Regions from separate parts of the Desulfitobacterium sp. PCE1 genome, predicted to be linked through region 2. Evidence: a T-box and tRNA genes for the amino acid it is inferred to sense, from the RefSeq annotation. Region 2 holds a T-box; the other holds one or more tRNA genes.
The links. The T-box of region 2 lies ahead of serS (serine--tRNA ligase). A T-box ahead of a tRNA ligase gene usually reads a tRNA of that ligase, here a tRNA-Ser.
Positions count from the first base shown of each region.

Region 1 (8,087 bases), 1.4 Mb from region 2:
GCCCACTTTTTCACCTTTAGCTACTAAATAATCCACAGTTTCTTCAATTGTATCACAGACAGAACCCATGGCGATGATCACACGCTCAGCATCTTCAGCACCATAGTATTGGAATGGATGGTATTCACGGCCGGTGATCTTAGCATATTCGTCCATATAATGGGCTACAATATCAGGAACAGCATCATAATAACGATTCGATACTTCACGGCCTTGGAAATAGACATCCGGGTTTTGGGCAGTACCACGGAGAACAGGACGCTCAGGGTTCAAAGCATTATCCCGGAAAGCTTGAAGAGCATCACGGTCTAAGAGTTTTGCCACATCATCATAATCTGTCACTTCGATTTTTTGAATTTCATGGGATGTACGGAATCCATCAAAGAAGTGAAGGAAAGGAACTTTGGCTTTGATTGTGGCTAAATGGGCAATAAAGCCGAGGTCTAAAGCTTCCTGAACATTATGTGAAGACAATTGAGCAAAACCGGTAGCCCGTACGGACATAACATCCTGATGATCACCGAAAATGGAAAGCGCATGAGTAGCTAAAGCACGAGCACTAACATGGAATACGCTGGGCAAAAGCTCGCCGGCGATTTTATACATATTCGGAATCATTAAGAGCAAACCTTGAGAAGCTGTGTAGGTGGTGGTAAGAGCACCAGCCTGGAGGGACCCGTGAACTGCACCGGCAGCTCCTGCTTCAGATTGCATCTCAACAACTTTGACAGGTTGACCAAAAATATTTTTCTTGTTATGGGCAGCCCATTCATCTACCAATTCAGCCATGGTTGAAGAGGGAGTGATCGGGAAGATGGTTGCTACTTCTGTAAACGCATACGACGCCAGTGCAGCAGCTTCGTTACCATCCATTGTCTTCATTTTTGCCATTTGGTACATCCTCCTAAAAAGATAATTTAATAAAAGGGTTAGAAAAGAAATTCTTTTTTCACCCAAACCTTGCCCATACAAAAAGAATGAATAAATATAAGAAAAAAAGGATTATTCTTATATTAGACATATAAAAATTACTATTAATAAAATAGCAAGTATCAATCAAGTGCTATTTAGAATTTTTAAAATTTCGGGATCTAAATGATTAAATTTTCGCAAAAATTCTATAAAAATGCATTGAGGGAACTATTTCGGTACCTAGACCGAAACGTCCCCTGCAGTCAGTATCAGTATACTCTCAGCCGGATAAATCCGTCAAGACGTAAAATGGAGCTAGAGCCATAATTCTGTAAAAAACTCGTAATAAATGAAACGAATCACATTTAAAAACCAGATCTTCTCTAAAATTTGGATAATTTCTAAATATAGTAGAAAAAAAATAGAATCCCCAGCTTTTTAAATGCCTAAGACCTGTAGGCCCACTAAAGCCACGACTCCCGGGAATCCCAAAAGGCCGACCAAAGTTATGGTAAATACATTAATGGGAATACCGAATCCTACTACGCTCAAAACTAAATCAAAGATCCATAAGCCTACGATTCCCCCCAGGATATGAATCCCAGCCTTTAAGAACTTATTAGGTTGACCTAAGCTGCTCTTAACCACTAAAGCGATCAATAGAATGAATAATGCCAAAAAAATTAAGGTCATAACGAGTCCTCCTTTACCACTACTAGTCCACATTATGCAGAAAATGGATAAAGAAGAACTATTGACCTTAATTTTTGGAGAACCACTCTTTATATCTGGCGACGGCCTTCTAAAGCACGAGCAATGGTAATTTCATCGGCATACTCCAGATCTCCGCCCACCGGTAAACCATGGGCGATACGCGTCACCTTAATTCCTAAAGGCTTAAGCAGCTTGGATAAGTACATAGCGGTAGCTTCTCCTTCTACCGTTGGGTTCATGGCCATGACGACTTCCTTGATTCCTTCCAACCGCCCTAAGAGCTTAGGAATCGTGAGCTGCTCCGGCCCGATCCCTTCCAAAGGGGATATAACGCCATGCAAGACATGATAAAGCCCTTTAAATTCTCTTGTTTTCTCTAAAGAAACCACATCCCGGGGCTGCTCCACAATGCAGAGAAGGGAAGCATCCCTTTTCTCCCCGGTACAAATAGAGCAAGGGTCATGATCCGTATAGTTGCAGCATAGAGAGCACTGCTTGATTTCTTGCTGAGCCTTGATAATGGTTTCTGCTAAATTCTCGGCCACTTGGGGTTGCTGCAGAAGATAAAAAGCTAAGCGGCCTGCCGTTTTGGGTCCAATCCCAGGTAAGCGGGATAAACCCGCAATCAAATCAGCAAGGGGTTCAGGATAATTTAAAAAATCCATAGTTCCTCACTTAGAAGAGACCGGGAATTTTCAAACCATTGGTTAATTTGCCCATTTCTGAGGATACAAGCTCTTCCACCTTACGCAAGCCCTCGTTGACTGCGGCTTTGACCAAATCCTCCAGCATCTCCACATCATCAGGGTCTACAGCTTCCGGTTTAATCTTCAGCTCTACCAGTTCATTTTTCCCATTGACCACAACCTGAACGGCGCCCCCGCCTACAGATGCCTCAACTGTGCGAGTCTTAAGCTCCTCTTGAGCTCTCGCCATTTCTTCCTGGAGCTTCTGAGCTTGTTTAAGCATATTGCTCATATTCCCCATACCGCCGCCTTTAAATGCCATTTCAACTACACTCCTTATACTATTCTTCTTGAACAATCAATAAATCCGATCCAAATAAATCAGCTGCTTTTTTGACCATCGGATTCTCCTTTGATTTCTCAGCTTGATCTGAATCCTTGTTGCCTTTTACATATTCATTTTCCAACAGACTTTGTAAAGTATAGGCTTTGCCAAATAGACTCCCGAGAACCTCTTCGATTGTTTCCCTGTTTTCCTTCTGATTGACCTTATCGCGATGGAAAGAAAAACCTTCTTTAAATACGATAACCAAAGTATCTCCATCCAATTCAACAGGCTTACCTTCCATCAAAAAAGCATGGGTGGATTTTTTGCGTTTTCTTACTTGCTCTAAAACCTCTCCCCAATGCCCTTGGACATCCTGAAAGGACAGGGAAGAACTATCTTTGCCTTCCTGGGTACTTACAGGTTTATCCTGGACTGGAGACTCAACATGCTTTTTATGACTCGGTAGGTCGGAACTTCTCTCCTCGGCCTTCTTGGGTGATTCTACTTTACTTTCTTTGCGACTCTTCCCTGAAGAAAGGTTCTTGATCTCCTCCTCTAATTCCTGCAATCGTTCCAGAACTTGTGGAGATTCCTTGCCATAACTGGGCCCGGAGTCATAAATCACTTGAACCAAAAGAAGTTCCGCCGCTAAACGGGCATTAGCAGCATATTTTAACTGACTTTCTCCCTGAAGCAGAATTCCTATCCATTGCAATAGGGCTTTGAGTCCAATGGTTTCGCATTGAAAAGCCAAATGCTCCTTAAGATGGGGCGCAATATGAGGGAAGGCTTGAGTTGAAGTATAGAGCAAAGCTTGCCGCAGATAATCCAACAGTTCGCGGATAATCTGTCTGGGATCCATCCCTTGATTTATGCCTTCCCCTAAAAAACCTAAGGTCTTGGCATAGTCTCTAGCCAAGAGGTGATCCACAAGTTTGGCGCTGAATTCTTCCCCTACCATTCCCAGGACTTGATAGACCTGCTCCACTCCCAGCTTCCCATCCAGCAGGAGGCACTGATCCAAAATGCTCAAAGCATCTCTCAGCCCCCCTTCAGATTTTTGGGCGATAATCTGGAGGGCTTCTGAATCCACATCCCGACCTATAGTTTGGCATACTTTATCTAAATGTTTGTAAATTTGCTCCAAGGAAATCCGATGGAATTCAAAGCGTTGAACCCGGGAAAGAATGGTTAAGGGGATTTTATGGACTTCCGTGGTAGCCAGAATAAACACCACCCGCTCAGGGGGTTCCTCCAGGGTCTTGAGAAGGGCGTTAAAGGCTTCGGTAGTCAACATATGAACTTCATCAATAATATAAACCTTATATTTGCTTTCTCCGGCACTTAAGCGAACCTTATCCCGTAAATCACGGATTTCATCAATTCCCCGATTGGAAGCTGCATCGATCTCAAAGACTTCCATCGCGCTTCCTTGATCGATGCTCAGACAGGAAGGGCATTGATTGCAAGGCTCAACCCCATCCCGGTGCTCACAATTTAAAGCCTTGGCCAAGACCTTCGCTGTAGTGGTCTTACCAGTCCCTCTCGGTCCACTTAAAAGGTAGGCATGAGCTACTTTACTCTGCACGAGAGCGTTCATCAACGTCTTTGTGACATGCTCCTGCCCTACCATATCTTTAAAATTCTTCGGTCTCCATTCGCGGTATAAGGCCAAATAAGCCATTGGGCTCCCACCTTACGCAAAAAAGATGGTACTAGACCACCTTTATGATAATATTTAAGGCCGTGCACCTTTACTCGAACAGACGCTTCCGGACGAATCCGAGATTCACTGCTCAGCCTAGGCGACCTTGCGGCACACAGAGTTTGCTCCTTAGTGCTGCTTCCGTCAGGACCTGACACGGTTCGAAGTGCTCTGTTGCGCAAGACCCAGACCTCATCACAATTAGCCCCGGCCGCTCCACAAACGCTGCCCTCATGCAGGAGTTCCACCTCGCTAAAGCGGGTTGCGAGTACAAGGATCCGCTACCTCCCCGTCTAGCACGGCCAAATCAATTATAACAAAATAAAAAGCCAAAGTCGAATACGAAACGAATCAAACTTGGCTAAAATGCGCTTATGGCGGAGAGAGAGGGATTCGAACCCTCGACACAGGTCAACCCCATGTACTCGCTTTCCAGGCGAGCGCCTTCGACCAGCTCAGCCATCTCTCCGTGTTCGTCTTGTCAAAAGACTATGAAATTTGGTGACGAAGCTTATTATAAGCTAACATTAGAGACATGTCAATAAAAGACGAATAAAATAATATTTCCGCCAATGGAATAAGCAGTAAAATCACCAAAAAGACATCTGTCTGTACTTATCCAAACGCTGATATTGATTCAAAAGATGATCCAGCTCTTGACTTAACTCTACGACCTCATCATCAACTAAGCTGCGTGTCGTAGCATATCGATACAATTTTCTACGAAGCACCTCAATCTTCTTTAATAACCTCTTTTCCACATTAATTCCTCCCGAAATTGCTTTCAAGAAGATTTTAATCGATTCACATGCAAATAACAACGAAATTAAATCCATAATAAGGTAAATAAATGTCGATAAGAGCAAGGAAAGCGGGTAGTCCTGACGAATATTAACCATGGGAGTGAGGTGGAATTTATGGAGTTTAAAAGATTAACATTGGACAATCTGGATTCCGAACATATTTGCTGTGCAATTACCGATAAAAAAGGAGAATCCGGGGTTTCATCAAAAAAAGATTGGCTCAGAAAACGCTTATCCGAGGGATTGGTCTTCGATAAATTAGATGTACGTGGAAAAGTTTTTATCGAATATATTCCTGCAGAAAAAGCGTGGTGCCCTATTGTGGCCGATAACTATATGTTCATTAATTGCTTCTGGGTTTCCGGACAGTACAAAGGTCAGGGATATGCTAATTTATTACTGGAACGCTGCATCAATGATTCAAAGGAAAAAGGGAAAGAGGGGATTGTTATTTTATCTACGGAGAAGAAAATGCCCTTTCTCTCTGATCCCAAGTATCTGAAATACAAAGGCTTTAAAATAGCAGATAAAGCGGTTCCTTATTATGAACTGCTCTATCTTCCCTTCAGTGCCCAAGCAAACATTCCCCAATTCAAAGAGTGTGTGAAAAACGACCTTATTGATCATAAAGGCTGGGTTATCTATTATACAAACCAATGTCCCCATACTGAAAAATATGTCCCGATCCTTATAAATCATCTAACATCAAAAGGGTTTGCTGTTCAAGCCATTAAACTTGATACAACGGAACAGGGACAAAAGGCACCCAATCCATTTACCACCTATGCCCTTTTTTATAACGGCAAATTTATTACCAACGAGATACTTTCCGAAAAGAGCTTCGACAAGCTTTTAATCAAAATGAAAATTTGCTGAGTTCAGGGTATCAGATATCTTTATCTCTCCGCTGGACCTATCATGTCATTTTACCCTATAGGAGATTCTTGCCGCTAGCCGCCCTACCGCCCCCATAGGGACGATCCGCGCCAGTGCCGATGTGAACCGGCCTAATTTGCGGTAAAAAATATTAAATAAGAGATAAGATTTTCGTTGTGCTCTATGCTCCGGCATACGGCGCAATATATTGGGAAAGGAGTAAAACTCCCGGTATATCCAAAGGTAACCCTCGTACAATTCCTCCGCTGTCATGCCTTTAGGTTGAAATACTACATGAGCCGTATTGTACTTTGACAGCTCATGATCAGTTATTCGTCCTTCATCTTTCATTCGGCGATATAGCTCTGTGCCGGGGTATGGAGTGAGAATATGGGAAGTCAGGGTTTCGATCTTATTCTTTACCAGCCAATCCAGTGTTCTCTGAAAAACATCCGGTTCATCCCCGTCCAGGCCGAATACCATGCTGGCATTGATCATAATGCCTCGGCTGTGAATTTCTGCGGCAAGCTTTTCATATTTCTCAAAGTGATTGTCCTTATTTACCCCATGCAAAGACGAGTTATTGATTGATTCAAAGCCGATAAAAAGACTTTGGCAACCCGTCTCAGCCATTAGATCCAGCAAATCGGGATGGTCGGCTATTTTAGTGGTCACAGCCGCACTCCATTTAAGGTCCATTCCCCGCAGCTTATTAAGTAATTCACGAGTGTAGGAAGGCACACCGATAAAATTATCATCAATAAAAAGGATATGCCGGGTTCCCAGGAATTCGATATCCCTGAGCACATCCTCGACAGGGCGACGGATATACATCCTGTTTTGGCAGCTGTTATAGCAGAAGTCACATCGGTTGGGACAGCCGCGGCTTGTGGTGATAACGTTTGTATAGAGGTAGCGGCTTTTATCGATTCTGTTGTAGGCCGGAGGGACAATCTCATCTCCCCGAAAATCCGCCATGTCATGATAAACCTGCTGAAGCCTGCCCCGTGCAGCATCTTCTATCATAGATGCCCATACCCGCTCGGCAGCGCCGATACAAACAGCGTCGAAATATCCGCTGCACTCATCCGGACTGCTCGTAACGTGAATTCCGCCTGCCACCACAGGTATTCCCAGTCGGCGGAATTTTTTCGCAATCTCTGCTGCTCTGGGCATGACATCCAAAGTTATGGTGATGCCGACCATCTCCGCACCGCAGTGATAATCTATTTTCTCCACATTTTCATTAACCATGATCACTTCATGACCCTCAGGTGTAAGACTCATCAGCGTAAGCAGTGACAAAGGAGGAGCCATACGAGTCTTCAAATCAGTATCCATAGGCCTTTTATTCATTTTAGGTTGAATCAGTACGATTCTCATATCCTATCTCCATCTGCATACCAGCACATAAACCAGGTCTGCCAGCACTACCGTTGTCCAGTGTATGACGATGAACAGAGTAAACTTTTCAACAATGCCGTTAGGCTCACTCAATATCATCAGATAAAATCCGGCAATGGCGGCAAGTGTAAGGATGGCAGCTACTGCAAGGCACTGGATAAGGTAGGCTGTGTGGTACTCATCATAGTGATGACGGCGAAAGATCAGCATAAGTACAACCAGTACGGTTATCCCTATTAAGGCATAAGCAATGTATGCGTGATGTCCGGAAGCCAGAAAATTGCTCCAGCCGGTCCAAAAGGGATGAATGGCCGTTGCCCGATTGTAGTATAAGAGATTTTCAAATTCAAGATGTCCGGAAGTAACAATAAAGATTAACCCGTAGAAGGCGGTAAATAGGCTTAATCCTATCGCATTGACTGCCGGGTTTTTGAGAAAATGCTTCATTTCCTATCCTCCTCTTTGAACAGAAACAGCGCCTCAATGGTTACACTAAAGAATTGCGCCAGATCATACGCCAGCCAAATGGATGGATCAAATTTGCCTGTTTCTATGGCATTGATGGCCTGTCGTGAAACTCCCACATGCTCACCCAGCTCTTTTTGAGTTAGTCCACGCTCTTCCCGGAGACGCTTTACATTATTTTGCACGGCATTACC
Region 1 is NZ_KB913023.1:26,134-34,220, reverse strand. It holds gene nifJ (pyruvate:ferredoxin (flavodoxin) oxidoreductase) at 1-891, opposite strand, end outside; gene DESPCE1_RS0100175 (pro-sigmaK processing inhibitor BofA family protein) at 1,351-1,605, opposite strand; gene recR (recombination mediator RecR) at 1,695-2,291, opposite strand; gene DESPCE1_RS0100165 (YbaB/EbfC family nucleoid-associated protein) at 2,302-2,634, opposite strand; gene dnaX (DNA polymerase III subunit gamma/tau) at 2,654-4,324, opposite strand; RNA gene ffs (signal recognition particle sRNA large type) at 4,385-4,647, opposite strand; tRNA gene DESPCE1_RS0100155 (tRNA-Ser) at 4,721-4,814, opposite strand; gene DESPCE1_RS0100150 (aspartyl-phosphate phosphatase Spo0E family protein) at 4,936-5,106, opposite strand; gene DESPCE1_RS0100145 (N-acetyltransferase) at 5,263-6,024, shown strand; gene DESPCE1_RS0100140 (B12-binding domain-containing radical SAM protein) at 6,070-7,407, opposite strand; gene DESPCE1_RS0100135 (hypothetical protein) at 7,411-7,875, opposite strand; gene DESPCE1_RS0100130 (helix-turn-helix transcriptional regulator) at 7,872-8,078, opposite strand.
Region 1: it encodes a tRNA-Ser, which carries the amino acid that the T-box ahead of serS (serine--tRNA ligase) is inferred to sense. The anticodon was not compared.

Region 2 (8,087 bases):
ATGCATCTTTGTTTATTCTTGATTCTCAGAAATAAAGTTAGAAATATTAATTGCCTGCTAGAGCGATCATAAGGCCTTCATATGGTAGGAGAGAAAATAAACAACACCAAATTAGCTGTTTATTTCTTCCGCTGCAAAATAATTTTCTTCAACACCTGCAAAGTTAAAGGTTCGGCTGCTCTCCAACCGTTACCCCTTTGGCTATAAGGTCGCTCCCCATGGCGTTTATGTTGTAGCTGCCAAAAAGAATTATTATATAAATTACACCTAACTCTAAGTCAAGGATGATTATGAAAATATTTTATATAAGGTTATACTTACTGTATCCTAGGGAGTATAAATTTATTAATATATGAAAATTCTTTTTGCATACTATTGACTTACAGTTAAGTATAGGGTCTATACTTGTTGTATAGCAGAGATAGGAGTGTGGATTTATGAAAGTGATAGCTATTAATGGTAGTCCCCGTAAAAATGGTAATACAAGCCAGGCACTCAAGGTTATGGCCGATGAGTTGGAACAGCAGGGTATAGAAGTTGAAATCATTCAAATTGGCCAGCTGAGTATTCATGGGTGCATTGGTTGTGGATACTGTCGGACTTCTGAGGAAAATCACTGTGTTTTTAAAGAGGATATTGTTAATGAAGTTGCAAAGAAAATGCGGGAGGTGGACGGCTTTATTCTTGCATCCCCTACCTATTATGCAGGAATAGCAGGAACAATGAAGGCTTTTCTGGACAGAGTATTCTACACAAGTTCAGGCTATTTCAAATATAAGGTTGCAACTTCCATTTCTGTTGTAAGACGTGCCGGTGGTGTAGATGTAGTACACCAGCTCAATAACTATCTTAACTTAGCTCAGACAGTCATACCGCCGTCCCAATACTGGACAGTAGCGTATGGTATGGAAAAAGGAGAAGTTCTTCAGGACGGAGAAGGTATTCAGACCCTTCGTAAAAATGCCAGATCAATGGCCTGGCTCCTTAAGACAATTGACGCTGGAAAAGAAAAAATACCTGTTCCTGTAGAAGAAGATCGTGTTAGGACAAATTTCATACGATAGCAAATCAAAAAGGAAATTTAAACGCAATCAAGCCATCGGAGTACGCTTATACCATTGAAAAGTGAATATGCAGACATGAATAGAGTGCATCTCAGGACAAGGGATTGCACTTTATTCATGTCAGTAATGAAAAAGATATTTAAAGAATAAGCACTAATATGGGAAAAGAATGATTTTTATTTGATATAATTAAGAAGGTCTAGCTTCTGCTATCAGTGGCGGAATCCAGTCAGCCAAATAATCACAGTTTGATATATGCAATAGAAAGGTTTGGGAATAACGAGATGTTTGAATTATTATTTTTGATGTCCTTCACGCTGCATAATCTTGAAGAAGGGATTTGGTTGCCAAAGTGGTCAAAGTACGCGGGCAGATATCATCAACAAGTAGGAAATAATGAATTTCGCTTTGCAGTCATGGTTGTGACATTATTTGGATATATTTTAACGTTTGCTTTTTTAGTAGCAGCAAACTCAAATGAGGTTATAAAGTACTTGTATCTCGGTTTTATAATGATGATGTGCTTTAACTCAATATTCCCCCACCTGATAGCTACAATATTTCTAAAGAGGTATGCTCCCGGAACATTAACGGGTGTTTTTCTAAATTTGCCGATCGGATTGTATTTGATATTTTGGCAATATGGTAATCAGCTCGAGGTTAACAAATTGGTAATCGGTTTTGTTGTGATTGCGACTGCAACACTTACATCGCTGCGACCACTATTTAAACTAGGAAGAGGATTATTTAATGAGTAGCTTAATATGGAGTATTTTCTGCAATATACTGGGTGCCGATAGAATACCAGTTTCATACAGCATCTTTTTTTAGGGCTTTTTAAATCCAGTAAATGCAAAAAAGTTTGTCAATGGTATTAGATATAAGCTTCAAAGCGAATTTGAAATTAGTACACAAGATATCCTATTTGAAGCAGTAGAAGATTTGGAAATTGCAGTGAAAGAAAGTGATATTATAATTACAGTGACACCATCAAGAGCACCAATAATAAAAAAGAATTGGATTTTTTAGAACAAAAATCGGGCTGAAAGAGTGGATTTTTCGGCCCGATTTCTTTTAGATCCTGTTAAAAATATCAATATAAGGCACAGAGTCTACAGAATCTAGTATAAGCGAATAAGAAAACGGCCGATATTGTGGCCGTTGAAGTTTAACTAAAGATATAAATGTCTCACCGATCATGGAAGATCGTAAAGCGGGTTAAATGGTTGAGGAATTCCCATCCTTCTCTCTAAACGTTGTAACCAAGGCGGCTCGAATTGTTCTTCATAAAGCTCCCACCAGATAGGTTCACGACCCGGTATTATACCCATACGACGTTCAAGTTGTTTCAGCCAAAGTGGATGAAACTGTTCTTCAAATCTTTCCCACTCCGGTGGTTCATAACTACCGATATGAGTCAATGGATATCTTGCTACCATCCGGGGATATGGTGCATAGACGGGTATGGTTGTAGGATAGTACATTAAATAGATCACCTCTTAATACATTCTCGATGGTAATATATTCCACAGGGGGTGTCTAAGAAAGTTGTCAGAGGGTTTTCTGTGTAATTTAGGTCAGTCTGACATAATGATCGTTTAGCGGTCAGGGGAAGGGAACATTCCTGCCTGTATTAACGGATGCTGCTTATTTTACTCCGCCGACATAAGGTATTAAGACCGATTATATATTTTGGGAGTTTTGGCTTGTCCTAAAGTGTTAAATGAGCGACATCTCTAAAAGTTCAATGAAATTCATTTGTACTAGTGTAACCGTCAGTACAATCCTGGAATAACATGTACTAAATAGTCAAAGAAAGGAGGTATTACCGAATAATGTTATTTAATTCGGGAATTACTGATGGGTTATTACCAACAAATGTCTTTATTCGTCAGTCACTAAATTTAAATCTTTTCTTTTTGCGTATTATGAAGGAACACTCCTTCTTCTTAGCAGCGGGATTTCTTTCTAAAGATGAAGCTTTGTCACAACAGGCGATTCATTTCATGAATTCCTTTAATGCCCTTTTAACTGAGGCTATTCTTTTAGCGAATGGCAATGTAGATTCGGCTGTATTGTGTTCTGGAGAAGTTGCAACGAATATGACTTTAAGGGCTGAACAGAAGACGCAAGGATTAGGTGGAGTTCCACTTGATACGTCACTAACTGTTCAAGAGCTAAGACTTGTACCAGCAGCAGAAAATGTGAACCCAGCTATTGAAGGAAATGTTCAAAGCCTAAATGAAAGAGCTATCGTGCTAACGAGAGAATTAGTTAAATTTAAAACCCAAGTCTTGGATGCGATGTTATCTGGTCGGTTGTTTACTTTTAACTTTCCACTTCTTATTGTCCACATTCGACGCGAAGCGCTCCTTTTTATTGAGCAACTAAGATTGCTGCAGAGAAGGGGATCAATCGACTTGACACAAGAAGTAATTTGCCAAAAAGTATTCTGGGATCTGCAAATGGCTGAACATGCCCAATTCATTGCCCATTTGTTAGACCCGACTGAAGCTGCCTTGATAGATCAAGCCAATAATTTTGCAAGGTTATTTTTTAATTTACGTGCCCAAACAGAGAGTGGTGCAAATCCTTTAGGTCAATTGATTGGCCAAGAAATTGCGGCTACAAGCAATTTGCGTAATTTTAAAGCTACTGCAGAAGAATTAATATTAGCTAACCGCATAAAGTCAATCATATTTCCTTTGCTTGCCGATCATCTCCTACGGGAGGCAAATCACTTCTTACGGATACTAGATACTTCTGGGAGAATCTTTGGTTTGAAAAACGAGTTGTCAGGACAATTAAAAATTCGTACACCTTCTTTATTCTAATCTAACGATCAAAAAGTAGTTAAAAAACAATATGAGTTGGCCTTAAAGCTTGTTTAAGGCCAACTCAAAATTTATATAAACACCATCGTTTAAGAATCGGCGATAAACATTTGATTCTGATAATTAATGAAATCCCCCATTCTTACCCGCCAGAATTAAAGGAGCTTATATTACCATAGAACATGTTGTTCTTTATGCTCTAAAATCATTTTCAAGGCAGTAATTATGAAAACAACAAAGATAAATGCCCCCAGCGATACCAACGGAGAGAAATAGGCAAAGGGTTGTGCGTATAAAAGTGTGCCGTGTGCCCATAAATCATATAAAGTCATGGTATCTCTCCTCTTGGCGAGCATAAGCTGGAAATCGTAACTCTGCGATTATAAACTGCACCTTATTTCATCAAGGAGCTCCTGATTTAGGCTTAGGATAAATTTAAAAATAATGCCACAGAGAAAAAGTCCGACAGACAGAAACATAATTCCAAGTTGCAGGGGAAAAGGTGCATATATATCTATAAATCGAATGAGGCTCTTGATATTTTCATTGGGCTCTAAGGATTGTTTAATACTAAATTCTATGTGTCGCAAATCGATTGTCAAAAAACCGATTGAGGTGTGATCATCAATGATAGGAAAATATATAGACATGCGTGGAGTTAAATTGAAGGGATTTAAAGACGGCGTCACTGACTCATCTGTTGGCACAATATTTTCGTATTCTGAACGAACAGCCTGAACAATTTTATTCGCTCCGTCGGTTAAGACTAACCCCAAGGAAGCAAACATGATGAGCAATGTCAAAGGGATTGGAGAATTTAATTCTAATATTTTAAACATTAGATAGATGGTCTGATTTGGTTCTATCTGTTGGCGTCCGTAGACTGCTATTCTCTGAAGGTCAAGGATTGAAATGCCAATTGCTCTGTAGGGGGGGATAAAAAACCAAAAGAGAATTGTACGCGGACACAAGTTAAAAGGATCTAAGCGGTTATGGAAGTATTTTCGAGTTATTCGACAGAGTTTGGAATGGAATTCACTCTGCCAGTATCTCTTTAGAAAATAATAGCAATTCGGAAATCTATTAATAGATTTATCGGATGACATGAAAATCCCCCCCCCTTTTATTCCTATGCAAAACTAAAAGGAGTCAATTATTTGGGGCACTGATTTTTCAATTGGGTTTTCAACATACCCTACTGTTCGGAGAATTAACCATGTCCAGAATAAAGAGTTTATGATGGCTATGACGGTAGGGACGGGCAACCATATTCCCCAGAATTTAGTTGTCGTTTTTGTATTGTCCGTTAAGCCCATGCTGTTCATATCTTCATCACCTTTGTTAAGATGGTAAGGTCAAATAGTTTCTAAAGATAACGTAACCCAGAATAGAAGAGAAAAGAAAGGAAAAAAACAACCATATAAGCCAGTAATATTGGACTAGGCGCAACGCAAAGTCATACACCAATATCATCCTTTTTTGATATTATATGGATTGACTTCGGTGTTGTTCGTAAAGTAGGAAAATGTATACACACGACCAAACTATAACAATTCTTCTTGTAAATTTATTTATAGATGCATATAATACATTTAATAGCGATGATAAAAACTAAGGTTTATAAATCTCCCAGAGAGCCGGTAGTTGGTGCGAACCGGTGAGAAATTAAACCGTTCCATTTTTTGAGCTGTCGGCGATGAGTCGAAGGGTGTGCCCTTTACAGCACTTTAGAGTGGTCAGTGTTATCTGACAATTTGGGTGGTACCGCGGATGCTTTCCGTCCCATATTATTTGTATGGGTTCGGAAGGCTTTTATTTTTCTAAACTCATACTGTTATCTCTAATGAAAAGAATATAGATGAGGAGGAAAATAATGTTAGACATTAAGTTGCTGCGTGAAAACACTGAGATCGTTAAAGAAAATATCAGAAAAAAGTTTCAGAATGAAAAAATCACCCTTGTAGATGAAGTTATTGCCTTAGATACTCAAAATCGGGAAGCGAAATCAAGACGTGATTATCTCAGAAGCAGAAGAAATTCAATCAGTAAAGAAATTGGTGTATTGATATTAAAAGGACAAAAGGATGAAGCTGAATCAGCGAAGGCAGACATAGTTGCTATGGCAGATAAACTCGCAGAATTGGAGAGAAAAATTGATGACTTTGACATCCAGATTCGCGAAAGGATGCTGATTATCCCCAATATTATGGATCCCACAGTACCAATCGGTAAGGATGATAGCGAAAATGTCGAAATTGAACGATTTGGTGAGCCTGTTGTACCAGACTTTGAGATACCCTATCATGTTGATATTATGGAAAAGTTTAAGGGTATCGATTTTGACAGTTCAAGAAAAACAAGTGGAAACGGTTTTTATTATCTTTGCGGTGATATAGCACGTTTGCATTCTGCGATTCTCTCCTATGCGCGGGACTTCATGATTGACAGAGGATTTACCTATTATATCCCCCCATTTATGATTAGAGGCAATGTTGTAAACGGTGTTATGAGCTTCTCAGAAATGGAAAATATGATGTATAAGATTGAAGGTGAAGATTTATATCTCATCGGCACGAGCGAGCATTCTATGATTGGTAAATTTATTGATACAATCCTAGATGAAGAAAAACTTCCTCAAACACTAACCAGTTATTCGCCGTGTTTTCGTAAAGAGATTGGTGCCCATGGCATTGAAGAGCGGGGTGTATACCGAATTCATCAATTTGAAAAACAGGAAATGATTGTGGTATGCAAACCGGAAGATAGTGCAGGTTGGTTCGAAAAACTATATCAATATACGGTTGAGTTTTTCCGCACTTTGGATATCCCTGTACGTACTTTGGAGTGTTGTTCGGGTGATTTGGCAGATCTAAAAGTAAAAAGTATAGACATAGAAGCGTGGTCACCGAGACAGAAAAAATATTTTGAAGTTGGTAGTTGCTCCAACTTGGGGGATGCACAGGCAAGACGTCTTTCTATCCGGATAAAAAGTAAAAACAAAGAAAACTACATCCCGCATACTCTTAACAATACAGTCGTAGCACCTCCAAGAATGTTGATATCATTTTTAGAAAATAATTTGAAGGAAGATGGTACCCTATCAATACCGAAACCATTGCAAATGTATATGGGGGGTAAAGAGTTAATCAAATAATTGCTGTTTGTTACCGCCACTTTTGTGGCGGTTTTTATTGGGGGAGTGATTTTACTCAGTCGCCAAGATTCACTGGATTCAGGGGGTATCTGCTTGTACACTAAGATATATATAGACAGTTATGAAGCTAAGCAAAAAATAGCATAAAGTAGGAGAGTGAATATGAATAAAGAGATAAAGTTCGCATCATCTTATAGTGGAGGAAAGGATAGTGTACTTGCGCTGTATCGAGCTATAAAGAGTGGGTGTGAGCCGGTAAGTTTACTGACTACTTATAACAAGAACGCCGGTCGTTCATGGTTTCATGGGGTTCCAGTAGAGGTTTTGAATAGAGTTTCACAGCTTATGGATATCCCTTTAGAACTTGTAAAAACAGGAGAGGGTGATGACTATACTAAAGATTTTGAAAAGACACTGTTAAAACTAAAGGACAATGGCATTAATGCTTGTGTTTTTGGTGATATTGATATCCAGGCCCATTACGATTGGTGTGATGCTCGTTGTAAAGTTGCTAAGATTGAAAGTATATTTCCACTTTGGAATGAAAGTAGAAAAGAATTGGTTTACGAATTTATAGAAAGTGGTTTTAAAGCTGTTATAACTGTTGTGGATTCATCCAGGCTTAGTGAAAGGTTTCTAGGAAGAACCTTAACCAAAGACCTTATGGCAGAAATTGTAGCCGAAGGTGCAGACATTTGTGGAGAAGAGGGGGAATACCACACCTTTGTATACGATGGACCACTTTTTAAAGAACCTGTAAATTTTAAATTCGATGAAATAATAAGAAATGGTAATTATGCAATATTGCCTCTTTTATTAGAATGAAAATAAAAACGACTAAGGGGGTACAATCAATCGCCCCATTAGCCGTTTAATGTTTAGAAAGCGGTTTGGAGAAAATGTTATAAGCTGGCGAAGTTCGCTCCGTCGGAAGTTTTCACCGTTGACTTAGGATCGTTAGGCATCCGAGATAATTGCAGTACAGCAAGCCAGACTATGGCAAACCCAATCCATTGCCCTAGATCTATGGTTTGG
Region 2 is NZ_KB913023.1:1,411,204-1,419,290, forward strand. It holds gene DESPCE1_RS0106980 (class I SAM-dependent methyltransferase) at 1-35, shown strand, start outside; gene DESPCE1_RS0106985 (flavodoxin family protein) at 438-1,064, shown strand; gene DESPCE1_RS0106990 (HXXEE domain-containing protein) at 1,349-1,822, shown strand; gene DESPCE1_RS24160 (hypothetical protein) at 1,983-2,093, shown strand; gene DESPCE1_RS0106995 (hypothetical protein) at 2,261-2,548, opposite strand; gene DESPCE1_RS0107000 (DUF2935 domain-containing protein) at 2,900-3,898, shown strand; gene DESPCE1_RS23190 (hypothetical protein) at 4,069-4,230, opposite strand; gene DESPCE1_RS0107010 (hypothetical protein) at 4,279-5,004, opposite strand; T-box leader at 5,491-5,686, shown strand; gene serS (serine--tRNA ligase) at 5,772-7,052, shown strand; gene DESPCE1_RS0107030 (diphthine--ammonia ligase) at 7,215-7,877, shown strand; gene DESPCE1_RS0107035 (DMT family transporter) at 7,955-8,087, opposite strand, start outside.